Regions from separate parts of the Peribacillus sp. Aquil_B1 genome, predicted to be linked through region 1. Evidence: a T-box and tRNA genes for the amino acid it is inferred to sense, from the RefSeq annotation. Region 1 holds a T-box; the other holds one or more tRNA genes.
What was found. The T-box of region 1 lies ahead of MPH60_RS03675 (valine--tRNA ligase). A T-box ahead of a tRNA ligase gene usually reads a tRNA of that ligase, here a tRNA-Val.

Region 1 (15,174 bases):
TTCATTGCTAAGGAAACGAGTGGCCGCGGCGGGAAACAAGTATATTTAATCGAGCATGCCGATGATCTTGCCGAACTGAATGATGGAAACTGGATAGTCCAAAAACCCGGGTTATTCGGTAAAGATATCCGCGTATTTGTAATTGGAAATGAAGTGAAGGCTGCTGTACTTAGGGAATCCGCATCCAGTTTCAAGGCAAATTATACACTGGGCGGATCGGCTTCTCTATATGAGCTGACTGCTTCTGAATTAGCCCTTGTTGAAAGAGTAATGAGGTCGTTTGATTTTGGCCTGGTCGGGATCGATTTCATATTTGCCGAAGATGGCAGCCTCATGCTGAACGAAATCGAGGATGTCGTCGGCAGCCGGACATTGAGTGCACTAAGTGATATGAATATCGTATCAGAGTATCTTAGATTCATAAAAGAAAGAATATCCTCCTAACGAAGCACAAAAAAGGATGAACCGCATAAAGCTGGTTCATCCTTTTGTTTTACTTTTTACAGTTGTTTCAGTTCGCTGATCCTGTGGATGACAGAGTCGCGTTTTTCGCTATAGTCTTTTTCCTTGGCACGTTCTTCTTCGATGACGCTTGCCGGCGCCTTTTTGACGAAGCCCTCGTTGCCTAATTTTTTCTGTACGCGCTCAACTTCTTTATTAAGTTTGTCGAGTTCTTTTTCAAGACGTTTCACTTCTTCGTCGATATTGATCAGTCCTGTAAGCGGCAGGATCAATTCTACACCAGTTACGACAGCTGTCATGGCTTGAGCAGGTTCTTCGACTTCGATTCCGATCGTCAATTGTTCAGGATTACAGAAACGCTCGATATAGCTGCTGTTTTTCTGTAACGTCTCTAAGATTGACTCATCTTTCGCTTTTAAAATCAAATTGATTTTTTTGCTTAGCGGTGTGTTCACCTCAGCACGAATATTACGGACGGAGCGGATGATTTCAACAAGCAGCTTCATTTCCTCGGCTGCAGCTGTATCTGTCAATCCTTCATTCACTTCCGGCCAAGCGGCAACAGTGATTGACTCACCTTGATGAGGAAGGTTCTGCCAGATTTCTTCGGTAATGAAAGGCATGAACGGGTGTAATAATCTCATCGTGTTATCCAGTACATAAGCCAAGATCGAGCGCGTCGTCTTCTTCGCTGCTTCGTCTTCGCCATATAGCGGAAGCTTCGCCATTTCAATATACCAGTCACAGAAGTCATCCCAAATGAAGTTGTATAATACACGGCCCACTTCACCAAACTCATAACGATCCGCAAGTCTGGTTACGTTGGAAATCGTTTCATTCAAGCGCGTCAAGATCCATTTATCGGCTACAGATTTCTCACCGCTTAAATCGATTTCGTCATAAGTCATGCCGTTCATGTTCATCAAAGCAAAACGGGATGCGTTCCAAATCTTATTGGAGAAGTTCCAGACCGCTTCCACTTTTTCCGTGCTGTAACGAAGATCCTGTCCTGGCGAGCTGCCAGTAGACAAGAAATAACGCAGGGAATCGGCACCGTATTGATCGATTACATCCATCGGATCGACACCATTGCCAAGCGATTTACTCATCTTGCGCCCCTGTTCGTCACGAACGAGTCCGTGGATCAGTACATCTTCAAATGGTCGTTCACCCGTGAACTCAAGAGCTTGGAAAATCATCCGCGATACCCAGAAGAAAATGATATCATAGCCTGTCACAAGTGCCCCGGTTGGATAGTAGCGTTGGAAATCGACACTGTCCTTGTCAGGCCAGCCCATAGTCGAGAACGGCCATAATGCCGAGCTGAACCATGTATCCAGAACATCCGTATCTTGTTCCCAGTTTTCAGCGTCCGCAGGCTCTTCGTGGCCTACATACACTTCACCTGTTTCTTTATGGTACCAGGCTGGAATGCGGTGACCCCACCAAAGCTGACGGGAAATGCACCAGTCGCGGATATTTTCCATCCAATGCAGGTACGTTTTTTCGAAACGATCAGGTACGAAATGAACTTTTTCCTCATCGGATCCCTTTTGAAGCTCAACGGATGCATCAGCCAGCGGCTGCATTTTAACGAACCATTGCGTCGAAAGATATGGTTCAACAACGGCACCGCTTCTCTCTGAATGGCCGACTGAGTGAAGGTGATCTTCGATTTTGAAGAGTACTCCTTCTTCCTGAAGGTCTTTGACGATTTGTTTACGGCATTCAAACCGGTCCATGCCTTCATATTTACCAGCCTTTTCATTCATCGAGCCATCTTCATGCATGACAAGGATGCGCTCCAAATCGTGACGGTTCCCGATTTCGAAATCATTCGGGTCATGAGCCGGAGTAATTTTGACCGCGCCTGAACCGAATTCCATATCGACATAATCATCACCGACAATCGGGATTTCCCGGCCTGTAATTGGCAAGCGGACCATCTTGCCGATCAAGTGTTTATAACGGTCATCTTCAGGGTGTACAGCAACAGCAGTATCACCAAGCATCGTTTCCGGACGGGTGGTGGCAATTTCAATTTCACCCGATCCGTCAACCAACGGATATTTCATATGGTAAAATGCGCCCTGCACATCTTTGTAAATAACCTCGATATCGGATAACGCCGTTTTCGTCGAAGGATCCCAGTTGATAATGTATTCGCCGCGATAAATTAAGCCCTTGTTATAAAGCGAAACGAACACTTCGCGCACAGCTTTTGAAAGCCCCTCATCAAGAGTGAAGCGTTCACGTGTATAATCAAGTCCAAGACCAAGCTTTGACCATTGTTCACGGATATGGCTCGCATATTCCTCTTTCCATTTCCATGTCTCTTCGACGAATTTTTCACGTCCAAGGTCATAACGGCTCACGCCTTCCGCACGAAGTTTCTGTTCTACTTTCGCTTGAGTCGCGATACCGGCATGGTCCATGCCCGGCAACCATAAAACGTCATAGCCTTGCATCCTCTTCATGCGTGTCAATATATCTTGAAGCGTCGTATCCCAAGCGTGGCCAAGATGAAGCTTACCTGTCACGTTAGGCGGCGGGATGACAATCGTATATGGTTCTTTTTTATCGTCACCCGTCGTTTCAAAAAACTTTCCATCAAGCCACCATTTGTAGCGGCCTTTCTCTATCGTCTGCGGATCATATTTAGTCGGCATAGAAATTTGGTTCTCTTCCATATCATTTCCTCCTTTTTAGGCATAAAAAAACTTCCATCATCACAAAAGGACGAAGGAAGTTGTTCGCGGTGCCACCTTTTTTCCGAAAAAGAAAAAAATCACTTTTCGGCTCTCAAATCGGATAACGGCTCTTCACCGGCCTTCGCTACTAAGAGGTTCACGAAGACTGCTCGCGGACGACTTCGGATGCTGCTGCCTGGAAACCTCGCACCAATTTGGTTTCCTCTCTGAAAAGTGCATATCATCTTACTATTTCCGGTCTTTGCATTGATTTATATTCATATGTAAATTGATTGAATGCATATAGTATATAGTACAAAAAATATGGGGCTCCAGTCAATCATCTTTTCGCTTACTTTCCCAGGAATCATCCCATTTGATACATTCAAGGTCGTTTTCTTTATTTTATCCTCCAAGAACAGTAAATGTGACGGCCTAATCACCTTTTCCACTGCCCACCCATAGAATATAAGAAGTCCTAAAAAGGAAGGTAATAATATGAAGCGAAGATATACTCCCTATACTTTACCGCCTTGGATGAAGAAATTCCGCGGTGTCTGCCAGCAGTTCATCGTCCCCTTTATCGTATTCCAAGGATTACGCACACTGATTTTTCCGACTTTCTTCGATATGCTCCTGCTAATCGCATTTATTTTCCTGGCCATGTCTTTATATTTCGAATGGATTTAATTATTCCCTTACAGCAAAAAAATATACATGACTGGAGATGATCCAATCATGTATATTTAGCTTGGAGGTGATTGTTCTTCTTTGGCAGCCTCGGCAGCAGCCTTTTTCTGCTGTTCGATTTCTTCGATTTTCATCACCATATATTCAATATTTTTCAGAAGCCAAAATTGCCGCTGCAGTTGAGTAACATTATCCAGCTCTGAACGATGTACCCTGCCATCGGAATAACTCTTCACTAATTCCAAAGCTGATCCAGGGAATGCCAGATAACTTTGCATGAGCAGCAATTCTTCTTCCTTCAACGGAAAATAACGAAAATAGTTATATAGCCAGTCAACGCAGTCATCGCATTGGACAGGATAGGTCCTGGCCGATTTAACGAGAAATGGCAGTAAATCGAAATGCGGCGGAGCTGTATTCGAATTCTCAAAATTGATGAAGTAGCCATACCCCCGCTCATCATAAACGAAATGCTTCAAAGAAACCTTTCCGTGCGTGACCACGGTTCGAACCTTTTCACTATCCTTCGTTTTTTCATACCAGGTTTCAAACTTCTTGATCGAGTACTTCAGCGCCTGTGAAATATCAGTGTAGAAAGAACAAACCGTCATTTCGAATGGAGACATATACCACTTCTTTTCACAGCTGACAATATACTCATCCATAAAGTCTTTTTCGTTATTCCATGTATCAAGCGTCCGCTCATAATGGGCTTCCCTTTCCTCCATATCCACTTGTATTTCCTTAACGGAAAGTGTATGCATCCGAGCAAGCTCCCTGAACATTTGCTTATGTTTTTCATCGCGCTCCCCGTCCCCCTCATTATTGAGCCAGGGCATCAGGTAATACAAACGGCCATTATGAAGAACGGCGTAACGCTGATCCATCGTTTGATAAATCGGAACGATCCGATTATAGCCGCGATGGTACAGTTTTTGAACATTTTTGATAAAATCAATGCCGTTCTGCGGTACCATCGATTTCAAGGCAAATGTACCGCGATCACTGTAAACTTTTTTCACACGCCCGAAGTCCTCGATATATTGTACATACATGGCATATTCCTTCAATACGGTTTCCGCGTCCCGATTCCGATTGGCAGTCTGCTGATTCTCGTTTTCCCTCACGAGACTCACTCACTTTCTCTAAAAAACTAAACATTCTCCAGCACCTAAAAAACAGGAGCAGACCATATGCTCTGCTCTCTGTCCCGATCAATTCTTATATGCAACCGCCTTCGGTATATAGATGACTTGCCCTTCATGAACGTTTTGATTAGACTCCAATTCATTGCTGAAAAGTATCGATTGAACCGTAACATCATATCGTTGAGCCAAGTCATCAAGCGTTTCCCCTTGCTGAACAATGCAAACTTTCATCCTTACCAGTTCTTCTTCCTGTTTCCGCCCGAATAAATCCATGATGGAAGGCTGCTTCTCACCATGATCGGCCGTTTCTTTATCATCACGTTCCGCGGCTTGTTTCCTGCCTTTGAAATTCTTAACCTCCTTAGCCGGAGGCGCAGGTCTTTCCCTCTTTTTGAATAGATCGCTTAAGGACGAATTGGATTCCTCTTCCTGCTCCACCTTTACATGTTCATTTAGAATAGGACCCGCTGCAACGCCATCTTCCTCCTGCCGTATGACATCCTCGGTTTCTCTGGAAACAGGGCTATTTTGTTGATTGATCGCTTGACTTAGCTCTTCTACTACTTCTTCTATTTCTTCTTCTTCTACTTCTTCTTTCAATGTCACTCTAGGAATCTCTATCGTCTCCACTGGGTCCTGCCTGCTTGGTTCTACCTCCAGTTTCGCATCTTCCATGGAAGGTACCTTTTCCGTTGGGTCAGACGGATCTCCAATAACTTCTTCCTCTACAGCTTCAGCTTCTTCCTGCCTATGCACTTCCGTTTCCCATTCCTCCTCTTCAGGATATGGTGAAACGGGCATTTCAAAAACTGGGGCACTATGCTGATTGCTTAAATAAATCGGTTCCTCTTCTTCTTCTTCATTTGCTTCAGAAACTCGTTTTGACTCTGCAGAAAAGGGCGCGTATAACTCTTCTTCCTCTTCATCACGGAAAACAGGCTGAAAGTCCGGGATCGGCGGCACTGCAGCCGCATAAGGAATATACGACTCATTTTCCCCATCCGTTTCTTCTTGTTCCTCTGTTTCCCCAACTTCCTGCTCCGTATCGAACCGTTCTTCCACATATGAATCATTATAGATTCCGGTTATCAAAAGATCCGCCTGCAATTTCAAACAGTTATGCTCTGGCAGGGCATAATCAAAGCTTTGAATCGAGACATCGACCTCATCCAATGAGGCAATCCGATTATTCGGAATCGTTATGTCAACCGGAAAACGGTGTGTGAACTCATTTAGTCCATTGAGATGCCGCTCGACCTTTTGAACCGCTTTTGGCAAAAAGGTCTGCGAAAACTCCTCTTCTTCACCATTTTGCGAGTCTTTATATTCACCGCTTAAATCCAACGAGCCTCGTATAAAAACATATTGATCACTTTCTTGAATCGTCACATTTGGATCAAGCGAAATGGAATATAGCTCAGCCACTTCCTGTCCCTTCTGGAACCAAACGGATTCCTCTAAAGAAAATCGTAAATACGATTCATTTTCTTGCGACAAAAACAACTCCTCCTTTCAGCTTCAGGAAACGGTACCTATACCAATATCAATCTATGAAAGAAGAAAGCTGATTATTCCTTAATTTCATATGCCACACTCGAGACCTTATATTTCCTGAACCTTTTAAAAAGAAGGGATTCAAATTTTTTATGCTAAAATTAATGCGTGATTGTAACTATCGGCATGAAAATCTTGAATGAAACCATTAATTCGACCTTCCGCCATTTTATTCGACCTAGCTCTACATTAATCCGGCATTCCTCCATTTTATTCGACCTAGCTCCATATTAATCCGGCCTTCACATTTAATTCGACCTTCCACATACTGATTGAATTCAAAAAAACTGGCTGCCTTTCTCCAAAAGTTTTTGGAAAATGGTTGCCAGTTCAAATTTATCATTATTCAATATATCGGTAGTTCATGAAGCCTGCATCATTTTTTTAATTTTGCAAAAGCCTGTTCTGCTGCTGTAATGGTCTTTTCGATATCTTCATCACTATGTGCAGTGGAAAGGAATAAACCTTCAAACTGTGACGGCGGCAAGTAGATGCCTTGATTCGCCATTTCCCTATAGTAAGAAGCAAAGAACTCTAAATCGGATGTTTTTGCTGTATCATAGTTTACGACTTCTTCATTCGTAAAGAAAAGTCCAATCATGGAACCCGCACGGTTGAACGTATGGGGAACTCCGTACTTTTCCGCTGCTTCCCCAATACCTTTTTCGAGCATATCCCCTTTTCTGGTGAACTCATCATAAGATTCGGGAGTCAATTGGCTCAGCGTTTCAAGGCCGGCCGTCATGGCAAGAGGGTTACCCGACAATGTTCCCGCTTGATAGATTGTCCCACTCGGGGCAATTTGTTCCATGAATTCCCGCTTGCCTCCGAAAGCTCCAACAGGCAAGCCGCCGCCAATAACTTTCCCAAGGCAAGTCAGGTCAGGTACGATATCAAAATAGCCTTGTGCACAATTATAGCCGACACGGAACCCTGTCATAACTTCGTCAAAGATCAATAGAGCCCCGTATTGGGTCGTCACTTCACGTAAGCCTTCGAGGAAACCAGGTTGTGGTGGAACCACACCCATGTTCCCTGCAACAGGTTCTACGATGATACAGGCAATGTCTTCGCCAAATTGTTCAAATGCGTATTTGGTTGCAGCTAAATCATTGTATGCTACGGTAATCGTATTTTTTGCAATGCCTTCCGGTACTCCCGGGCTATCCGGTAAACCTAATGTCGCAACGCCGGAACCCGCCTTGATCAGCAAGGAATCACCATGGCCATGATAGGAGCCTTCGAATTTCAGGATTTTATCACGGCCTGTAATGCCTCGTGCCAGCCTTAGTGCACTCATCGTCGCCTCGGTACCTGAAGATACCATACGGATCATTTCAATCGAAGGCACGCGTTCAATGACCAGCTTGGCCAGTTCATTCTCAATCTGCGTCGAGGTTCCAAAGCTTGTACCTGATTCCGCTACCTTTTTCAATGATTCCACGACACGGTCATTCGTGTGGCCCAGGATAAGCGGTCCCCATGAAAGAACATAGTCGATATATTCATTTCCATCGATATCATACATTTTTGAGCCTTTTCCGCGCTCCATGAAAATGGGATCCATGTCCACAGATTTGAAGGCACGCACCGGGCTGTTCACGCCGCCTGGCATCAAATTTTTTGCTTCGGCAAACGCTTTTTTCGATTTTTCATATGACCGCATGATTCAATCCCCTTTTTCCATTACAGGTTATATTTTTTATATCATTGATTATCTTCGTTTATCCAGCGTGCTACCTCTTTTGAAAAATACGTAATGATCAAGTCGGAACCTGCACGTTTCAAGCCTGTCAGCATTTCCATCACAATCGCTTTTTCATCAATCCAGCCATTTTGGGCAGCTGCCTTAACCATTGAATATTCACCGCTGACATTATAGGAAACAACAGGAAGATTAAAGTTATTCTTAACGTCCCTGATGATGTCCATGTAGGAAAGGGCCGGTTTCACGATCAGGAAGTCCGCACCTTCTTCAACATCGGATTCAGCTTCACGGAATGCTTCAAGGCGATTGGCGGGATCCATTTGGTAAGTTTTCCTGTCGCCGAATTGCGGCGCACCATTTGCGGCATCACGGAATGGGCCGTAAAAAGCCGAAGCATATTTCACCGCATAGGACATGATCGGAATATCTTCATAACCCGCTTCATCCAGACCCGCACGGATGGCCGCAACGAAACCGTCCATCATGTTGGAAGGTGCAATGATATCGGCGCCGGCCTCTGCTTGGCTGATTGCTGTTTTGGCAAGAAGGTCAAGTGAAGCGTCATTGAGGATTTTTTCCCCTTCTACGACCCCGCAATGGCCATGGCTTGTATATTCACACAGGCAGGTATCCGCTATGACAATAACATCAGGATATTGTTTTTTAATAAAACGTGTTGCCTCTTGCACAAGTCCGTTATGGTGAAATGCCCCTGTGCCCTGTTCGTCTTTATCATGATCAAAAGGGACACCGAATAAAATGACTGATTTAATGCCCAGACTGACGACTTCATCCATTTCGGCCCCCAGATTATCCATGGATAGCTGATAGATACCTGGCATGGAGTTGATTTCATTTTTCACATTTTCTCCGTCGATGACGAAGATCGGATAGATCAAATCCTCTTTATGCAATTGTGTTTCACGGACTAAAGCCCTCATGCCAGCACTTGCACGCAAGCGACGATGACGATTGAATGGAATGTTTTTCATTTTAAAGTTCCTCCTTATTACTTCTTTTCAAAATGAAGCGTATTAACTCCGCAACCATGGCATCCGTTGTATAAACATCTGGACAGACATTGACGGATAGCCCATGTTTTTCAGCCGTTTTAGCGGCAATCGGCCCGATTGCTGCAATGATGATCCGGTCTATGTATGTATCCAATTCATGGCGTTTCATGATCTGTAAAAAATGATTGACCGTCGATGAACTCGTAAAGGTTATGATGTCGATATCATCGTTCTTTATAAGCTGCACCAGTTTTTTTTCACTGCTTCGAGGAAGCACGGTATGATAAATAATCACTTCATCACAGGATGCACCAGCTTCATTGATTGCCTCCGCAATAACCGCCCTTGCGAGATTTCCTTTTGCCAGCAACACACGGGACCCTTTATCAAGCAGGGCATTGAACTCCGCCACGAACCCTTCGGCAACAAACTGAGTTGGAACGAAATCCGCCTTATATCCATGTCGTTTCAGGGCCGCCTCTGTTTTGGAGCCGATTACGGCTATTTTCGGAAGCTTTAAAGGCTGGTTACCAAGAAGCTTAAAGAAGAAATCCACCCCATTTTGACTGGTCAAAATGATCCAATCATAGGAAAGCAACTCATCTAACCGCTGTTGTACATCTTCCAAATGATCAGGAAGAGTGAACTCAAGCAATGGCACAAGAAGCGGCGTTCCGCCATTTTTTTCGATCGACTCTTTTAAACCATCTGCCTGTCCTTTCCCTCTGGTGATTAATACCTGATAATCCTTAAGAGGTTGAAAGGGATTCATTACTGATCAAGCTCTTCTTTTACGCGATCGATCAATTCTTTGCCGCCCATTTCGCTAATCTGTTTGGCAGCAGCATGGCCAACCGCCTCGGGATCGGTTCCCTCAACCATTTCTTTATAAATCACCTTGCCATCCGGGGCAGCGACCAAAGCCGTCAAGGATACGGATCCATTATCTTTTGCCACTGCAAATCCGGCAATCGGTACCTGGCATCCGCCTTCCATTTTATCCAAAAAGGCACGTTCCGCTTCAACCGTTCTTTTCGTTTTTTCACAGGTCAATTTCGCAAGTTCCGCCAGCAGCTCTTTGTCGTCTTCGCGGCATTCAATGGAAAGTGCCCCTTGTCCAACTGCCGGAATGCAAATATCTTCATCTAAAAATTCGGTTACGATGTCTTGCTCCCATCCCATTCTTGCTAGTCCGGCCGCTGCTAAAATGATAGCATCATAATCTTCCGTTTTCAGCTTATTCAGTCGGGTATCGATATTACCGCGAATCCATTTAATTTCAAGATCCGGCCTTCTAGCCAAAATTTGCGCGCCGCGGCGCAAGCTGCTTGTACCTATGATGGAACCCGGCTTCAGTTCGGAAAGGGTTTCATGATTTTTTGAAATCAAGGCATCCCGATGGTCCTCCCTCGGTGGTATGCAGCCAATCGTCAAGCCAGGAGGCAGCACTGCAGGCATATCTTTCATACTATGTACTGCCATATCAATTTCTTTATCAAGCATCGCTTGTTCGATTTCTTTAACGAATAAGCCCTTTCCGCCTACCTTGGAAAGTGTTACATCAAGGATTTGGTCACCCTTTGTGACAATTTCCTTCACCTCGAACTCGTATGGGACCCCAAGCTCTTTAAGTTGATCGATAACCCAGTTCGTTTGGGTGATCGCTAATTTACTACGTCTAGAACCGACAATTATTTTTCTCATAGTTTCCTCCTATGTATTCCAAAAGTGGAATGTTGAAAGACTTCCGAAAAGGAAAAAGTTAATTAACACAATCATGAAAGATCCAATATTCAGAAAGGCTAGCGTCCTTCCATACATTTGTTTCCGAATTTTCAAGTATAAAAACACACTGTAAGCGATAAGCAAAATGAATGAGCCGATGATCTTCATGTCCAGCCAGGATACCCCAGGCACTTTTATATAAGCCCATTGAATCCCCAGGATAAGGGAGACCAATAATAATGGGACACCTATTACTGCGAGGACATAAGACATATGCTCGAGCTTTGTTAAATCGCCGAGTCGAAGCAGGCGTTTTCCCCATTTCTTCCGTTTCAGTAAATCATATTGAATTAAGTATAAAAGTGAAAAAACGAAAGACAGCGTGAATGCCCCATATGATAGGATGGCAAAAGTGATATGTATGAGCAATAGCTCTGAAACCAGGCGCTGCGCAAGCACTTGAGATTCTATCTGAACAGGTGCAAAGGTATGGATGGCCATGACCATGAAACCTAATACATTCGTAAAAAAGACCGTAAAATCGACTCTTAGCAATCGGTTAATGATTAAAGATAGCGATATGAGGACCCATGCATAAAAATATAAGCCTTCAAAAATCGTCAATACCGGGAACCTTCCCGTTTTCAACACATACAAAAATAAAAAAATTGTTTGCAGTACCCAAACAATAGAAAGCAACCAGAAGGCGACCCTATTCGCCTTCTGGTTATTATTAAGGAAATCGATAAAATATAAAAGCATACTGATGGCATACAACAAAACAGTGGCTTCATGCAATCTTGTCATTAGTAATTCCATATCTACCTCATTACTGGACAGGAACTGGATTCAAAAGGGATGACTTGGAGCTGTTCCGTTCTTTTTCATCCGCAACCAGCTGGTCCTCAATCAATTCCTCTAAATGGAAGATTTTCACGAAATTATTCAATTGCTCTTTTGCATTCGGCTCATCTGCCAGCTCTTTTGCATAAAGTATCGGATCTTTCAGCATTTGGTTGATGATGCTTTTCGTATGCTTGTTCAGAACTTTTTTGTCACGTTCACTTAAATGCGGAAGCTTTCTTTCGATGCTTTCCATCGTTTCCCTCTGTATCGATAGGGATTTTTCCCGTAAAGAAGAAATGACTGGAACCACACCAAGCAAATTAATCCATTGGTTGAAGTCCACGATTTCTGATTCGATCATCAATTCTATTTTCTCTGCAGCTTTTTTGCGTTCTTCAATATTGGCTTGCACGATCCCTTCAAGATCGTCAATGTCATACAAGAAGACATTTTCCAGCTCGGCCAATGTTGGATCGAGGTCACGCGGCACGGCGATATCGACCATGAAAATAGGACGGCCTTTACGAAGCTTATTGATGAATGACATCATTTCCTTTGTTACAAGAAGATCTTTTGATCCAGTGGAAGTAATCAGGATATCAGCTTCCACTAAAGCGCATTGCAGCTCTTGAAGCTGTTTCGCCGTACCATTGAATCTCTCTGCCAGGTCGACCGCTTTCTGGAAAGTACGGTTAATGACCGTAATGCTGTCGGCACCATTGCTATGCAGATTTTGAATGGCCAGCTCACCCATCTTACCGGCCCCGAGAATCAAGACATTCTTGCCGCTCAGGCCTCCAAAGATTTTTTTTGCAAGCTCGACTGCCGCATAGCTGACGGAAACGGCATTAGTATTGATTTCGGTTTCCGAATGAGCTTTTTTAGCCAATGTAAGGGCTTGCTTGAAGAGATGGTTAAAAACGGTACCGATCGTATCTTCCTTCTGCCCTAACATATAGCTTGAACGTACTTGTCCCAAAATCTGAGTTTCTCCCAGTATCATGGAGTTCAAGCCGCAGGTAACTGAAAATAAATGCTCGACAGCCCCATCGCCTTCATAAATGAACAGATATTTAGAAAATTCTTCTTTATCGATTTTAAACCATTCCGAAAGAAATTCCTTTATATAATACCTGCTTGTATGAAGCTGGTCACCGACCGCATATATTTCCGTCCTGTTACATGTTGAAATAATAATATTTTCCAAGATGCTTTTTTTATTTTTAAGAGCTTTCATTGCCTCGGCAAGTTCGGCTTCGTTAAACGATAGTTTTTCCCGAATTTCTACAGGGGCAGTTTTGTAATTTATACCAACCGCTAGAATATGCATCCTTTTGTTTTGCACCCCCAAAATTTTTCATGTAAATTTATTATACCATGTACTAAAATGGTTTTACGCAAATAATATGAACAGTTTATGAAAACGTATGCTACCATGAAAAGACAGTTAAACGCCCGAAATGCTACAAAAGGTGTCTAAGCGGGATTGGTAAGTTACATACATATTTCGACATTGTGTACAAAAGTACCATATCAAAAATGGCAAAAAACTTCAAGTAATCGAATTGCATAGGAGGATAAAATGAAAACGCAGCGTATTTTCCCAGGAATCGTATTAATCGGTTTCGGGCTCTATTTTTTTCTTGAACATTCCCAAATCGAAATCTTTCCAGGCTTTTTCAGCTGGCCCACTTTATTATGTATAGTTGGTGCAGCCTTCCTGATTCAGGCATATAGCGGCAATGAATATGAGTCCATCCTGCCAGGCGTCATTTTACTGGGGTTCGGGGCTCACTTCCATATCGTCGAGAATCTGGATATTTGGCCGGATAATATAGGTATCTTTATTTTAATCATATCGCTGGGATTTATTCTCCGGGCACGTAAAACAAATTCTGGAATGTTTCACGGGATGGTAATACTTCTCATCTCGATCACTTTCTTATTCTATGATCAAATCACATCGTCATTTGGGCTTGTTGAAACAAGCACTGCGAACATCGAAAGGTTTTGGCCATTTGCCTTGATGGCAATCGGCATTTATTTTTTGGTTCGAAAAAAGTGAGATTGCCGATTCGCAATGTTGCAAATGAAAAAAGGGTATTCCAAATGCGGAATACCCTCTTCTTTTACATATATTTCTTAAGGACGCCCCAGGCTTGTTCCTTGCCTTCGCCTGTTTCACCAGAGAATAGAAGCAATTCATCTTCTTTTTCCATGTTTAACGTTTGGCGCGTGATTTTCAAGTGTTTCTGCCATTTGCCTTTTGGAATCTTATCCGCTTTGGTTGCAATGACGATCCGGGGCAGGTCATAATGCTTCAGGAATTCATACATCGCGATATCATCCTTTGTCGGCGGATGACGCAAATCCACAATCAGAAGCGCAGCGCGGAGCTGGTCTCTGGAAGTGAAGTACGTTTCGATCATTTTTCCCCAAGCATCACGCTCCGTCTTGGATACTTTTGCATAACCATAACCCGGTACATCCACAAAATGGAGTGCTTCATTTATGATATAAAAATTCAAGGTCTGCGTCTTACCTGGTTTAGAGGATGTGCGCGCCAAGTTTTTTCGATTGATCATTTTGTTGATGAAACTGGATTTTCCAACGTTGGAACGGCCTGCCAAGGCAAATTCCGGTATTGGAGTATTGGGATATTGCTCAGGCTTCACAGCACTGATGACAATATCTGAACTTGTCACTTTCATTCGTTCACACCTACCAATGCATGCTCAAGGACTTCATCGACGTGTGAAACTGGAACAAATGTTAATGCTTTACGGACACTTTCCGGGATATCATCAATATCCTTTTCGTTATTTTGCGGGATGATGATTTTCGTAAGTCCTGCGCGATGGGCCGCTAAAGATTTTTCTTTAAGCCCGCCAATCGGAAGAACCCGTCCGCGTAATGTAATTTCGCCTGTCATGCCTACCTCTTTTCTGATCGGCCTGTTTGTAAGGGCCGATATTAACGCTGTTGCAATCGTGATGCCTGCAGAAGGGCCATCTTTTGGGACCGCACCTTCAGGGACATGAATATGAATATCATATTTTTCATGGAAGTTCGCATCAATCTGAAGTTTCTCGGTTTTTGAACGGACATAACTGAAAGCAGCCTGGGCTGACTCTTTCATTACATCGCCAAGCTTTCCTGTCAGGATCAGCTTGCCTTTACCTGGTGATAAGGAAACCTCGATTTGCAGCGTATCGCCGCCTACCGATGTGTATGCTAATCCATTAGCTACACCGACTTGGTTCTCGACCTCCGCCTGTCCATAATGGAACATGGTTTTCCCTAAAAACTCCTCGACATTCTTTTCTGATATGACGACC
Region 2 (15,174 bases), on a different contig from region 1:
TTGTCGATAACTTTGACTGATTTGCTTCCACTTTTATTTCCTGCTGGATCAACCATATAAACCACTATGGATGTGCCTGCTTTTTGTTTAGCAATGTTAATGGAATAAACGTTGTTTTTTGCTGTTGCTTCCCCGAATTTCTTGTATTTATAGGGAAAATGGACAGCAGATTGCTGTCTGTTTTTATTGATTCGGGCTTCAAGTGAGAGAGGTTACATGTGACTTCAACAATTTCCCTTATAAGCCCCTACTTAATAGGGCTTTTTCATGAGTACAGGTCAGGTATTTTCGGGAAACAGCATTAAAATATCCTACATCAATAATTGATGCTTTTTCTCCTTTATCCGGGCATTGAATATGCTTAAGCTGAAGTGATTCATTGATTATGACCAAGTCTATTGCACCCAATTCTTTTTTGCACCAAGAACATTTTACAGGTAGTAAGTTTTCTTTTCCCATTAAAGAAGCCCCCTTTTTGATAAATAGGTATTCTCTATGTCTAGTTGCTATTCCTACCTGTTCACATAACCGTCAAAAATCCCTTTTTCATTACATAGTCAGATGATGTCTACATCGCTTGTTTAGCTAACCTGCCCCGTTAATACCTTGAGAAAAAGGTTGCCGCAGCAACCTCATTATTGAAGCAATGCACCCGTTAGTTTGAAGAAGAAAATTTCATTTTTCAAATCTAACTAACGTTTTTTCGGGAATTTTAATCTCATCAATATCAAAGTTATTGATCCGGAGGGTTATCTCACTATCTCGCTTTTCAGCTTCTTCTCCTACCCAACAACTATACAGTTCAAAAAAATCACCTTTTTCAAGGTAACTGTCCATAATTTCACATAATTCTATTAGCTTCTTTTTCGATTCGGCACACGTTTTTGGGTTCATATATTCTGAAATCTCAATTCCCCAATGACTTGATACCTCATAAACGTAAGGAGCCTTATGTATATATGATTTTAGGAACAGTAATATTTGGTGTTTTAGTTTTGATAATACTGATGAGGTTTCTTCAATTAACAGGTGCTTTACCTCAATAAGAGAGTCGCTATGACAGCTCTTTTAGTTTAAAGTCGGGGCACCATTTTCCTAGAGTACATTAATTTATTAGCATTTTATCTAATTCACGAACTTTATCATATGACTCCAATAGTTGTTCAGGTATTAATGTTCTCCCATAATCCCAAGCATTCGTTTCTATTTCAGATTTTAGCTTTTCTTTTTCTTCTTCGTGACCATACATTAAAATCTTTAAATCATGTTTGTTTTTCTTAAAATCCAAATAATAACCAATCATACGATAAAGAATAATTTTAACAAAGTCTTCCTCTGTCTCTTTAATTCTAATTTTCCCTTTATAACCGTTAACTTGAAGGTAATTGAATTTTATAGTATTGGTGGATACGTTATAACTCATAGGTGCACTTAGATTATTGTCAAATTCATAAATAATATCCAAATTGTGTTCATTTAATGTGTTATTAATTATCTTTTCGATATCGCTTATATAAAGCATTTAACTATCACTTCCCTTTTAAAGATTGACTTCATTATAGTAGTAGATTAAGTTATTCTTCCTTTATCAATATCATAAACTGTTGCGATCTTAAAATCACACAGTTAAAAATTAAGGAAATATTTACTATATAGAGGGTAAATCATACGAGAAGTGTGATTAATCCCCTAATAGAACCCTAATTGGAAAGGAATTTTACTTTTCATTACTCTTCCATACTTTCCTCCTTCTATTTATTTCACTTTAAAACTTTCTATCATTGGTTGTAATTCTTCTTGATGATATTGTTCTACCATCATTTCAATGAAGGCATTGCATTATACTTTTCGAGCAAAGAAACGTAATGAAGTGCTACATTATGCGCAATATTAAAGAAGGGAACAGGTTCTTTGTAACCACTCTCACTGTGAGCTGAAAATTTATCTCTGAGTCTTTCATCGTTTGCCGATATTTTGCATAGTCTTCATGCGTCATGTTCAGAGCTTCCAAGAAGTATTCCCGTGCATGGTATTCGGTAGTAAAGGTAACCGAACACATTATGGTAAAGTGGGTTTTACCAAAGAATATAATTATGTACCTTTTAAAGAAAAGCCAAAAATTTTAACCTCCATCGAGAGCTGAATAAGCAAAAGGCTTTACCCACGGTTCCTTGAAATATTAATTATTACAAATAATTGTCCTGTAATACGTTTTAATCCTTCTCTATCCGCCACCAATTGAGTAAATCATACATAATGAACTATATCTTTAAAAACAAAAAAAGACCCAAATCCTTGGTATCAAGAATTTGAGCCTTTGGTAGTTGATGACCTGTGAGGGATTCGAACCCACGACCCCTTCCCTGTCAAGGAAGTGCTCTCCCACTGAGCTAACAAGTCGTATGTAATGACTGACTGGTTACTTAAGTACATAATTTATTATAAGTTTTTTTGTTAAAAAGTCAACGCATTATATTAAAAAAGTTTTAATTTTTTCTTATTTTATTTCCCCGCTCTGCAAAACGCGAACGAACATTCCCTTTTCACTTGCATATAAAACAAATGTTCGCATATAATGATAGCAAGCAAGTCAGCAAAGGAGTGACAGGGAATGAAATATATACTTCGTAAACATATGGAAGAAAATGCTCCATTGGAGATAATTTATCTCTCCGAACAAGGTAAGATCACGCAGCGGAAAATTCAGGTGCTTGAAATTTATCCAGGCCATATTCACGCATTCTGTTTTCTAAGGCAGACAAAACGGACATTTAAAGTGGCCAACATCCTTTCTGCCCGCCTCATTAAGGCCAGGTTTGACAGGTCTGGCTAAAAGATTGTTAATCAAGGTTCAACCGATTAACTCTTCTTCTTCCTGGATGTCCTTTTCCTGTTCGGTTAACGATTCTTCTTCATCTCTCAGACGGTGAGCTAACCTTGAGGCGGCACTCGCGGCAATGCTTGCAACGATATCATCCAGGAAGGTATGAACGATTCCTTCTTGCTTCTTATCAAGTTCGTGTATGACGCCTATTTTATTTTTATCCAAATGCCCAAAGGTCGTGACAGCAATGCTTCCGTAACCGAGTACTGCACCAAAGGCAATCGTTTCATCCACTCCGAATAGCCCTTCATCAGACTCAACAATCGATTGCAGTGGTTCTGATAGTTTTTTTTGCTCGGCCAGTTTATCCAGCTCCACACCGACTAAAATGGCATGTTGAATTTCCCTTTTCAACAGGACACGCTCAACGCTGTGGATGCATTCCTCCAGCTTAAGATCAGCTTTGTACGGGAACTGCAATTCATAAACGATTTTTGCAATTGCTTCCACACTGACACCACGCTCTAATAATGTTCGTTTAGCCGCTTTCGTTACTTCCCTGCTGTGTACCTGTACATCTGCCATTTTATTCGCCACCTTTTTTATTGTATTATTTTTCTATATCCTTTTATTATAGCACCTTATTATTCAAATTTTTAGAAAATACAATGAAAATTTTCTATTCTAAAATCTTGTCACGGGAAAAAGTCACAAGGCTATGCTAAAATAATCAAGTAAGTTGTTTTTCATTATTAATGATCATTGAGGTGCGGGAGAATGAGTTTACGCAAAGGCACAATTAAAGAGTACATGTTTAAAAGCGAAGCTTTAGCAGAAGAATTGGAACTGCTTGTTTACTTGCCTGCTAATTTTTCGCCACTGTATAAATATTCGCTTGTGATTGCTCAGGATGGCCGTGATTATTTTCAAATGGGGCGAATTGGTCGGGTAGCAGATGAACTCTTAGGGAACGATGAGATTGAGAATATCATCATTGTCGGCATTCCCTATAAAGACCGATTTGACCGCAGGCGCAAATATCATCCGGACGGGGAACAGCACATTGCATACATACGTTTTCTTGCCCATGAACTTGTCCCGTTTTTAGATGATGAATTCCCAACCTATCAAATGGGACATGGTCGAACTTTGATAGGTGACTCTCTTGGCGGTACAGTTTCTTTATTGGCCGCACTAAAGTATCCGCATACATTCGGGAAATGCATCATGCAGTCGCCACTTGCCAATGAAGCAGTAATGGATGCAGTACGTAATTTTGAGGATCCGCATCTTCTTGAACTTTACCATGTGATCGGGACTGGGGAAACAGATGTTCCGACGACGGATGGCAAGAAGGCAAACTTCATAGAACCCAACAGGGAATTGCATAAATTAATAAATCAAAAAGGATTTCCTTACTTCTATGAAGAATTTGAAGGTAATCATACCTGGAAATACTGGCAGGCAGATTTAAAACGAGCACTATTGGAAATGTTCTAATCCTCTCTTTTTGAGATGGTTTCAAGAAAAAACATGTCCAACTTTAATACAACAATAAAAAATTATCAGGAGGTTTTATTTATGAAATATGGTGTTGCAATTTTCCCTTCAAAAAAACTTCAAGATTTAGCTAACTCCTATCGCAAACGGTATGATACGAAATATGCTTTCATACCACCGCACCTGACGCTTAAACCAACGTTCGAAGCGACGGATATGGAAATTTCAACGATCGCGGATCAATTAAAAGACATTGCTCGTAAGTGCAGGCCATTTACGTTGAACGTTACGAAAACGAAATCTTTCCAGCCTGTAAGCAATACTATTTATTTCAAAGTGGAATTATCCGAAGGGCTTCAAGAGCTGCATGATGCACTTAACAATGAGGATTTCATTAAAAGTGAAAGTGAGCATGCTTTTGTCCCGCATATTACCATCGCCCAAGATTTATCCGATAATGAGCATTCTGATGTTTTAGGCCAATTAAGCATGCTTGACATCAGCCATGAAGAAGAGGTGAAACGAGTTCACTTGCTGTATCAACTTGAAGATGGGGCATGGACCGTTTATGAAACATTTAGATTAGGAGCTGAATGATTTCGTGTTTGTAAAAATCGCAGAGAACAGCCAAGAGCTTGAAAATGCTTATATGATTCGAAAAAAAGTGTTCGTCCAAGAACAAAACGTCCCTCTTGAAGAAGAGATCGATGAATATGAACAACAGTCTACACATTTCGTTTTATATGATGATCAGCGTCAGCCAATCGGTGCCGGCCGTTTCAGGGTCATCGACAACATCGGTAAAGTCCAGCGCATTTGTGTACTATCATCGGGCCGTAAGAATGGTGCCGGTGCCATGATCATGAATGCTATTGAGGAATATGCCATCCAGCAGGAAGTATCTCAATTGAAGCTTGATTCCCAGGTCCATGCCATCCCTTTTTATTCGAAATTAGGGTATGAGATCGTTTCCGACGAATTCATGGATGCTGGCATCCCTCATAAAACGATGAAGAAAACCATTTTATGATATAAAAAAGCTGTCCTTTCAGTTCTCTGATTGGACAGCTTTTTTTGTTTGTTCATGAACTTAAATTATCGTTTTATAAAAAAAACCATTTCCGTTCAATGGCAATCTCCGCAAAAATACATAGTCTATATATAGAAAGCAAGAAGGAGGGAAAATTTTATGGGTAACAATGATTTTAACCTGGAGGAGTCTCAAAAAAGACTGATGGAACTGCTGGTTTCGAGGACTATGAGAAAACATGGTTTCAAAAAGGAAAAGGTCGATCTAACCGAAAGAGAGAAAAACAACCTTAAAGAAACCATTCGCCATTTACAAGAGCAATCACTAAAAATCATAAACCAAGAAAAGAACATCACGGAACATGATGTTAATCCAGTTACAAATTCCATTCACAACAAATTCACGGATTCCAAAGATAAATGACACACCATATCACCTAATCAAACCTTACTTGCTGGCGAGAAATAAGTAAACCGAGACATAGCAGCACTTACATTTCATTCCTAAAGCTCCAGCTTCTTTATTATTCATCCCCACACACTAATACTTTCTCTAAGTATTAAAAAATAGACGAATTAACTGATTTATTCGTCCAACCCGATTACCCATCAAAGCATATTTTAATAGGGAATAAAACCTAAGGAGGAAAAAACAACATGAACCAAAATGTATATCGTAGCAACTGTAACACACATGAAGACTCTGAAAGATCATGGTCGGCTCTAGATTCCGCTTCCAGACATCCACTGTCAGGGTTCTGTAACGACGATGACACACGCATTAGCCAAGAGGCAATACAGGATAATAATCAAGTTCAGCTTTCTGAAGAACTTATTTACATTAAAGATTCTTGTAATGTAAATGTCACTTCAACGGATGTTAAAGCGGCCCTTTCTCTTCAAGCTGCTCTACAAGCTGCAATTGCGGTCATCGTAAGCATTTCCATCGCAGATTCTGATAATGCTGAGAAGATCACTCAAGAATTAATCCAATCTTCTAATGTTAAACAAATCACGCGCCAAAAAACAATCGTTGAAAACAGCCGTGATATCGACATTACAACGACTGATGCACAAATCGCTCTAAACATCCAATTATTACTTCAACTATTGTTAGCTCTAATCGTAGAAATTGACATTCTCTAAGGAATCAACACAAAAAGGACACTTCACGTGTCCTCTTTTGTTTTTTATGGCAGAACTAGACAACTTCGTTAAAAAACCTGCCTTTTCCTGTCATTTCAGCCGTTAAATCTTCGCTGACCCTCATGCCCATTTGATATTTATATGTGCCTGCCCCATATGTACTTTCCCGATCATTATCTTTCATTTGATGTAATCCTTCAAAGCTTCCCCTCTCCCTTTCCAGCACCTGATCAAAACGGACAGGTTGAATGGGTGTCGTCCCTTTAACAATTCTTACATTCTTGGCAGCTTCGGCCGTCCGGTTGGCATATTGAATATAATCAAATTGTGTGACAGGTGCTATGTAACCCATAGTTTTCCCTCCTTATATATACATAGTTCTGTTGTCATTTAATTACCCGACCGAAACAATATTTAAACACGATTTCCGCATTCTTTTTTCCTAATCTTCTGGTATGATGAGTATTGCCGATATTTTTAATAGATTAGAGGTATCCATTTATATGAATCAAGCAAAATCTGGCAATGAAATCGTACATTTACATACCGTTTCAGCTGGTGAGCTGCAGACACTGTTTGAAAAAGGAAAACGTGATCAGCTTTCTTGTATCATTTGTCATAAACCAGTGAAATTATTTATTGGAATCCATGAAACGCCTTATTTTTATCATAGTGATCCATCGCAGGTACCCTGTGATATGCCAATTTCAGAACCAATAAGTGAGGAAAAGCCATTAGAGTATATGGAACAGAATGGATTTAGGATTCCTACATCACGAACCATTACGGAAACGAAAACCATTACAGAACCTTTCCTTAAAAGCCGGCCCATAACCGGCAATCCGAAATTTTCAGATAAACCATCCTGCCTGGCACAATCAGAGGAACCATACTTTCAAGAATTATCCTCATCGGGGGTTGTTCTCGATGCAGAGCAACTCAAGGCGGTAACGACAATCGATGGACCAATTCTCGTCCTATCAGGAGCAGGCAGCGGGAAAACCCGCGTATTGACGGTACGCACAGCCTACATGCTTACAGTGAAAAAGATTGATCCTAAAAGCATCATGCTTGTAACATTTACGGCGAAATCCGCAAAGGAAATGCAGCAGCGTCTGCTCGGTTATCCTTATATGACTCCTTCCCTTGTTTCTCAAATCGTTAGCGGGACCTTTCATAGCATCTTTTATAAAATCCTGATTTTCCATGAACCAGCCAAATGGCAGCGTGATTTCCTATTGAAGTGGGAGTGGGAAAAAGAAAAGGTATTAAAACAGGCTGGCAGGGAATTGGAACTTGATGATAAGGAATTTGCATATGATCAAGCCCTTCAACAAATTGGGCTTTGGAAAAACTCATTGGCTTTTCCAGAAGATATCCAACCTAAGGACGATTGGGAGAAATCGTGTTTATTTTTATATAAGAAATATGAAGAATATAAACAGCAAACAGGGAAGTATGATTTTGATGATATGCTTGTAGGCTGTTATGTATTTTTAAAAAATCACCCGGATTTTTTAAAGAAATATCAGCAAAGGTTTAATTATTTTTTGGTGGATGAGTTTCAGGATATCAATAAAGTTCAATATGAATTGATAAAACTCCTCTCTGCTGAATCAAAAAATGTATGTGCAGTTGGAGATGATGATCAATCGATCTATTCATTCCGGGGAAGCGATCCGAAGTATATTTTGAATTTCAATCATGATTTCCCTCGTTCCCAAGTTGTGAAACTGACGGAGAATTACCGCTCTTCCCATGAAATTGTCGCTACAGCGAACCGATTGATCAAGCGCAACCAGAACCGGATGGAGAAAAAGATGAGGGCACAGCATGATTCAGGAAATCCCCCTGTTTTATTTTATCCTTATGATGAGGAATTGGAAGCAACGATGATCGTATCCGATATCCAAGAGAAAATATCCAAGGGAGCAAACCCTGGGGATTTTGCAGTATTGTACAGGACACACACGATGTCCAGGGCCATTTTTGAACGGCTGGCCGCTTCCAACCTGCCATTCGTCATTGAAAAGGATGCGGATTCGTTTTATCAGCGCAAGGTCATTCGCGGCATGCTTGCCTTTATGCGTTTGAGTTTGTTCCCGCATGACAGCAAGGCAGCAGCTGATGTCCTTTCCTCCTTATTCCTAAAGCAAAGTATATTACAGGAATTAAAAGCAATGACAATATTGCAGGATTGTGATTTTATCGATGCATTTGCTTTTGTTAAGACAGGACATGCTTTTCAGGAAAGAAGATTAAAAACGATTCCAGGACTGATACGCTCTTTAAAAATAATGTCGCCACTCGTAGCTTTGGAAATCATCGAAAAAGATTTAGGATACCAGGAATATGTAAAAAAGCGCGGAAATGATGCGAACCTGGAAAAAGGGTCCGATGACATCCGTGACTTAAAGGTGGCGGCAAATCGTTTTCCCACCGTCGCCGCCTTCCTTGAACATGTCGATCATATGACTGCGATGGTCCAAGAGATTAAACAGCTATCGAAACATTTTAAGGATGCCATACAGCTTACCACCATACACCGTTCCAAAGGGCTTGAATACCAAACCGTTTATGTCCTTGCTGCTGTTGATGGCAGCATCCCTCATGATTTCGCACTTGAATCTTACCGAAAAGGGGAACTATCCCCTCTTGAAGAGGAAAGACGATTGCTCTATGTAGCGGCAACCAGGGCCAAAAAGGATCTTTACCTTTCGATCCCGCAAACTAGACGCGGACGGACCGCGCATCCATCACGTTTCTTGAAGCTTTGACCAAAAGCTGATGCTAACCATATATGAAAAAAGATGAAAAAAAAGGTTCGGAATGGTCTCATCCCGAATCACTTGAAATTTTATGGAATGAAATCAAGCTGCAACTTTTTTATAAAAAAAACTGCGGACAAACCCGCTTTCTTCAAGTTTGTCTGCAGTCTGAAGGCCTGCGTGATAGCAGGCCTTTTTTCACTTTTTATTTATCATATTGGATATCGTCCCGAAATCGAGTTTATTCCCTTCAGCTACGATGGAATGAACGATTTTATCTTCCGTTTCTTTATTGACCGGTTTATTCGCGATTTTTGAAACACGCTTAATGACATTTCTAACAGTCGTTTCATCTTTGAAATTGGCTCCTTGGAGCGAGTTTGCCAATTCTAATACATCTTTCATATTTACGCCGGTTTTACCTTCTATGTTTTTAAAAAAGTTATTATCCATACCTAAGCCCCTCCCTTTTCTGTACCTATCCTATGGCATTATCAGAAAAATGGTGCTAGGCCCATACAAATAAAAAAAAGGAATAGGCTTCTTCTGCCTATTCCTTTTACCTTAGCAGAAAGAAGCCCCTACAATGATCAATAGGATAAACAATACAACGATTATCGCGAAAGTGGAACCGCCGCCACCGTATCCTCCGCCATAACCGCCGCCGTATCCATAACCGCTGCCGCCACAACAACCGTAGCCACCAAAACCAAACATACATATCACCTCGCTCTCGCTAAAGCTTACTGATAACATATGTAGGTCTGGACAAATATGTATAGGCCATGTCCTAGTCCAGGCTGCCTATTTCCGCTTGTTCATCCTTTTGGTCTGAAAACCAATGCTCCGATGAACCCAAAGACGATTGCTGCAGAGATACCGGAACTTGTAATTTCAAACATGCCTGTCAGTACGCCGACGAGACCATGTTTTTCCGATTCCATCATCGCCCCGTTCACCAGGGAGTTCCCGAACGAAACGATCGGTATGGTTGCTCCGGCACCAGCAAAGTCAATAAGCGGCTCATATAAATCAAATCCGCCAAGGACAGCTCCTATTACGACGAACAAGCTTAACGTATGTGCCGGTGTCAGCTTAGCAACATCGAAAAGAAGCTGGCCGACTACACAGATCAAGCCACCGATGACAAAGGCCCAAAAAAACATTGCTAACATCGAAATCTCTCCTTTTTCATGAATTCATCCCATATTCAATGGCTACAGCATGGGCAATGCACGGAATCGTATCTTTTTGCTGGACGGAAAGTGGTGACAATAATGCTCCTGTTGCGACCAGCAGGATTTTTTTATATTTACCGGAAATCATTTCATTCAATATATGACCATATAATACCACTGCCGAACATCCCGCGCCGCTCCCGCCAGCCAAAACAGGCTGGTCCTTTTTGAAAATCATCAATCCGCAATCCTTGAATTTTTCCTGATTGATATCACAGCCCTTTTGCTTTAATAAGTCAAGAGCTGTCTCACTTCCTATCTGACCTAAATCACCAGTAATGATGAAATCATAATCATCCGGGGTCAAACCAGTATCTTTGAAATGGGCAAGTATCGTATCGACTGCCGCCGGGGCCATCGCTCCCCCCATATTGAAAGGATCTTTCAATCCCATGTCAATGACCTTTCCGATAGTGGCGGAGACAATATGGGGAAATTCCCCTTGCTTGCTTCCATCAGGAGCAACAAGCGCCACCCCTGCTCCCGTTATCGTCCATTGAGCTGTAGGTGGTTTTTGCCCGCCATATTCTGTTGGATAGCGAAATTGTTTTTCAACAGCTGCATTGTGGCTCGAGGCACCTGTCAACACATAGTTAGCACCGCCATAATTAGTGATGAAGGCAGCTAGAGCAAGCCCTTCCATCGATGTGGAACAGGCTCCAAACAAGCCGAAATATGGAATACCATTGGTTCTTGCTGCAAAGCTTGTAGGTGTAACCTGATTGATTAAATCACCCGCCAAGAAAAATTGCACTTGCTCCTTGCCGATCTTGCCTTTTTCCAATGCAAGCTCAACCGCTTTTTCCATCAAATGCCGATGAGCTTTCTCATATGAATCCTGCTCCATCCACAAATCGTCGTATAGAATATCGAAATCACCCGCGATTTCTCCATTAGCTTCAAATGGCCCGCCTGTTACCCCTGTTTCCAAGATGACCGGTTTATTGGTAAACATCCATGTTTGTTTTCCCTTTAACACCGCTTAGCCCCCAATCATTAGGTAAATCGTTTTTATCAACGCCACGATAAAGGCTGAAAATACCCCAAATAAAATGACCGAGCCGGCCAATTTAAACATATTGGACCCAACACCAAGTACAAAACCTTCCGTCCGATGCTCAATGGCTGCTGAAATGACTGCGTTACCGAAACCAGTGACAGGGACGGCACTTCCTGCCCCAGCAAACTGGCCAATGCGGTCGTAAAATCCGAAACCGGTCATCAAAAGAGCCAGGAACACCATCGTAGCAGTGGTCGGGCCTCCGGCTGTCTGTTCCGTAAAATTGAAAAAATAAATATAGAAGTAGGAAATGGCTTGTCCCACTATGCAGAAAATGCCACCTACTAAAAAGGCCTTTAAACAATTCTTCACTATCGGTCTTTTAATTTCATGCTTCCCTTGAAGTTCCTGATACGCATCCTGCTGTGGGGTCGTTTTCTCCTTGCCGCTCATATTGCTGAACCTCTCTTCTAAATTAATTCTTTTTGAAGTTCTTCAATTTCCTTGAACTTCTTCCTTGCCTTTTTCTCGGGTACATCTTTTTCCTTAAGTAACTCGTTCAATCTTACCGATTCCAAAAAGATTTTATAATCGCTAGATACGATAAAATCATTTTTGGGAAACTTGTCTTCCAGATTTTTGGTCACAGTCTTTTCAATTTTCTTCATATGAAAACGTTGTAAGTGCTTAACCTTATAAGCGACGATAATCTTTTTGTCGTTTTTCACGACGATCACGTCATAGATGGTGTCTTCATTAGCAACTGTTTCCTTGACCTTTGAGATCAGTCCCTTTTCATCCTTCTCATCCATCCCATTAATGATATCCATCGGTTCAGGATTCGTACGTTTAATCATTGCTAAATTCTCCGTTTTTCCATCATTCTTATTGCTGCATGCAGTAAGCACACACAAAAAAACTATAAAAACCAGAAAGCTGGCCTTAAAATACCTTCCTTGTCTGAACATAGAATCACATCCCAATTTATCGTTCTATTGTTATTTTCTTGTTTAACTGATTTTTTATGAATGGTAGGATTAGGAAATGTAAAAAACCTTTCCGAAATGGAAAGGTTTTTTACTCAATAGCCTTTATTTTTATTGTTATTATTACAGCCACAGTCCTTCTTGATTTTGACCGGTTGATCTTTTTTTATCGGTTTGGCATAAGCCCATGGATTCTGTTTCTGATTCAATTTATGACTCCTCCTTTAACATCTATACCATACTATATGAACGAAGAGACAAGTTGTTTCCAATCAAATGTCCATAATTTTGCTGATTATGACTTCAATAATCGCCCCTACTGCTGCTACGGCAAGGATTAATATCAGTGCGTCACCTATAAACCAATGTTGGATATAAATAAAAACCAGAAAAAGGCTGACCCAGACACCCACGCACCAATAACAGCTTAGTAATTGACCAAACCAGCCAAGCAGGCCCTTTTCCTTGGGCATTAAATATATTTCCACTACTCCTTCTTCATTTTTTTCCTCTATCTCATTAAAAAAGGGGCGGCGCAACGGCTCCATGATTTTATCGAAGACGATCAAACGTGTCAGCCTGAAGGAAGCCAAGCCTAATATGATAAATAAAGTGAATTCATTTTGTGGGGGAAACATTTAATATTGCTCCTTCACTTGGATTCTTCAATTATTTTGGCATCGATAATATCCGGCAGACCCACGAAACGGACATGGTTCCCTCTTTTAATCTTCACTGATTCCCCCTTCATTCCCAATACATGAAACTGAAGCGTTTCTCCGTTAATAACAGCCTCACATAGTGGCTTTGGAAAACCTTGATGATTGGATAGGCGGGAAATGATATCACGAGAAGAATCTTTCTTCTCCACCTTTTTCCTTTTTCTCTTAACTGGCTTATCGCTTTTCTGTTCTATTTGTTCAGGATGTTCCATTTCTTCAACCGGAGTTTGCTCAGGGACATATTGTTCGGTGATTTTCCTTATTCCCGTTATCTCCTCTTCAATTTCCTTCATGGCATCATAAACACCAAATTCGCGTTTGATTTGTTCGATTTTTTCGTTTTTATTTTCGGCTTCATCCTGAAGTTCCGGCTCAACGCTGTCTTGGGGTTCAGCGTTTTTCGTTCGAAAATCACTTTGCATATTTCCACGCAGATCTGATATTTTCGCTTGATCGACATATAAAAGTGGTTTGGATTCCTTATCGCCATTTTTCTCAGACATGAAAACCCTCCTTAATATTTCAGAATATCCACGGACTGCAGCTGTTCCATTTGGTATTGGACAACTTTTTTACCGAATTTATGCCTTATGAACAAACTGGATTCTTTTTTTTGTTCCAATTTTCCGAATAGTGTGCGGTCATTGATGATGAACTTACATACAGGCTTAGGTGCAAAGGCTGGAAGTCGGGACAATAGCTCCACCAATTCCTCGGCGGTATATGAAGTGCTGATATTTTTTTCATGCAAATTGATATGTCTCTTCAGCGTACTTTGTATGGTTTGTTTTCCATCAGCACAAGGCAGACCAACTTTCTTCACGTCCATGATACCCCTCCTTCTTTTTCACGAATAGGGTTGAAAGCAGGTTTATGCCGATTCTCGCAAACAATGAATATCCGCTCTATGTATCATTTATATGAAATTCACCCTTCTTTATGCTGGAGATGTGCCACTCCCCCAAAAAAGGACATCAACTAATCTTGGATATGCTGGGCATTAGTGGAGAAAACTAAAAAAATAATGGTTGTTAAAGGAGCTCCGAAGATGAAAAAAAATGGAAAGGTTTCAACCGTACAACTATCTTTAATCGTGATGACGGCTGTCGGTTTAAAAAATCATGTAACGATCCTTCCTCATTTACTGCCAAGTGCTAAACGGGATGGCTGGATTTCCGTACTGCTTGCTTTAGGGTTGATACTCCTTTGGTGTTTACTTTTGTTTTACATTCACAAAGCCACCGGACAGACCAACATATTTGTATGGGTGGAAACGAATATCGGAAAGGTACCAGGCAAAACTTTATCCATTGTCATAAGTACCTTTTTCGCTTCATTAGCTGCGGTGTCCTTAAAAGAAATGATTGTGTGGACAAAGGTATCCTATTTACCCATAACGCCACCAATCCTTGGCATCATCCTTTTTACGGGATTATGTTTTTTTCTTGCTTCCACTAACATCCAAACGATTGTTATCACTAACACATTCGTACTGACTGCGGTAATCATTTTTGGTTTTTTTGTAGCGATCACAAATATCCAATTTAAGGATTTTTCACTATTAAAGCCAATCATGGAAAATGGATGGTCTCCCGTCATTTCTGGAATAATCTATCCTTTGTCAGGGCTTATTGAATTGATTGTCATACTATTCATGCAGCAAAAACTTCATGGAAATCTAAAATTCAGGGTTTTTGCCTTAAATGCCATTATCCTTACCTGGCTAATCCTTGGCCCCCTAATTGGTTCCATTACGGAGTTCGGTCCAATGGAGGCTTCCAGACAAAAATATCCGGCTTTTGAACAATGGGGATTGGTGACTTTAGGTAGATTCATTGAGCATCTTGATTTTCTCTCGATTTACCAATGGTTAACCGGAGCCTTCATAAGAGTATCGTTTTTCTTATTCTTATCACTGGAGGTGCTATCCATAAAAAAAAAGCGCAGCAAAACGATATTAC

Region 2: it has a tRNA-Val gene. The T-box ahead of MPH60_RS03675 (valine--tRNA ligase) is inferred to sense a tRNA for this amino acid. The anticodon was not compared.

What each region holds. Positions count from the first base shown of each region.
Region 1 is NZ_JAKXEE010000001.1:731,390-746,563, reverse strand. Features, by position in the region: gene MPH60_RS03680 (ATP-grasp domain-containing protein) at 1-444, shown strand, start outside; gene MPH60_RS03675 (valine--tRNA ligase) at 501-3,152, opposite strand; T-box leader at 3,195-3,424, opposite strand; gene MPH60_RS03670 (hypothetical protein) at 3,651-3,842, shown strand; gene ysxE (spore coat protein YsxE) at 3,899-4,969, opposite strand; gene spoVID (stage VI sporulation protein D) at 5,057-6,487, opposite strand; gene hemL (glutamate-1-semialdehyde 2,1-aminomutase) at 6,921-8,210, opposite strand; gene hemB (porphobilinogen synthase) at 8,252-9,244, opposite strand; gene MPH60_RS03645 (uroporphyrinogen-III synthase) at 9,246-10,037, opposite strand; gene hemC (hydroxymethylbilane synthase) at 10,037-10,969, opposite strand; gene MPH60_RS03635 (cytochrome C assembly family protein) at 10,979-11,809, opposite strand; gene hemA (glutamyl-tRNA reductase) at 11,820-13,166, opposite strand; gene MPH60_RS03625 (LiaI-LiaF-like domain-containing protein) at 13,419-13,901, shown strand; gene yihA (ribosome biogenesis GTP-binding protein YihA/YsxC) at 13,966-14,547, opposite strand; gene lon (endopeptidase La) at 14,544-15,174, opposite strand, start outside.
Region 2 is NZ_JAKXEE010000002.1:459,990-475,163, forward strand. Features, by position in the region: gene MPH60_RS15940 (hypothetical protein) at 238-459, opposite strand; gene MPH60_RS15945 (hypothetical protein) at 1,106-1,522, opposite strand; tRNA gene MPH60_RS15950 (tRNA-Val) at 2,329-2,400, opposite strand; gene MPH60_RS15955 (hypothetical protein) at 2,612-2,833, shown strand; gene MPH60_RS15960 (phosphatidylglycerophosphatase A family protein) at 2,852-3,409, opposite strand; gene MPH60_RS15965 (alpha/beta hydrolase) at 3,602-4,324, shown strand; gene MPH60_RS15970 (YjcG family protein) at 4,406-4,921, shown strand; gene MPH60_RS15975 (GNAT family N-acetyltransferase) at 4,926-5,354, shown strand; gene MPH60_RS15980 (hypothetical protein) at 5,514-5,777, shown strand; gene MPH60_RS15985 (spore coat protein) at 6,011-6,499, shown strand; gene MPH60_RS15990 (hypothetical protein) at 6,555-6,851, opposite strand; gene MPH60_RS15995 (ATP-dependent helicase) at 7,003-9,276, shown strand; gene MPH60_RS16000 (stage VI sporulation protein F) at 9,466-9,720, opposite strand; gene MPH60_RS16005 (YjcZ family sporulation protein) at 9,832-9,984, opposite strand; gene spoVAE (stage V sporulation protein AE) at 10,086-10,442, opposite strand; gene spoVAD (stage V sporulation protein AD) at 10,459-11,484, opposite strand; gene spoVAC (stage V sporulation protein AC) at 11,488-11,958, opposite strand; gene MPH60_RS16025 (YhcN/YlaJ family sporulation lipoprotein) at 11,976-12,362, opposite strand; gene MPH60_RS16030 (DUF1360 domain-containing protein) at 12,764-13,129, opposite strand; gene MPH60_RS16035 (hypothetical protein) at 13,144-13,716, opposite strand; gene MPH60_RS16040 (hypothetical protein) at 13,728-14,042, opposite strand; gene MPH60_RS16045 (GerAB/ArcD/ProY family transporter) at 14,262-15,174, shown strand, end outside.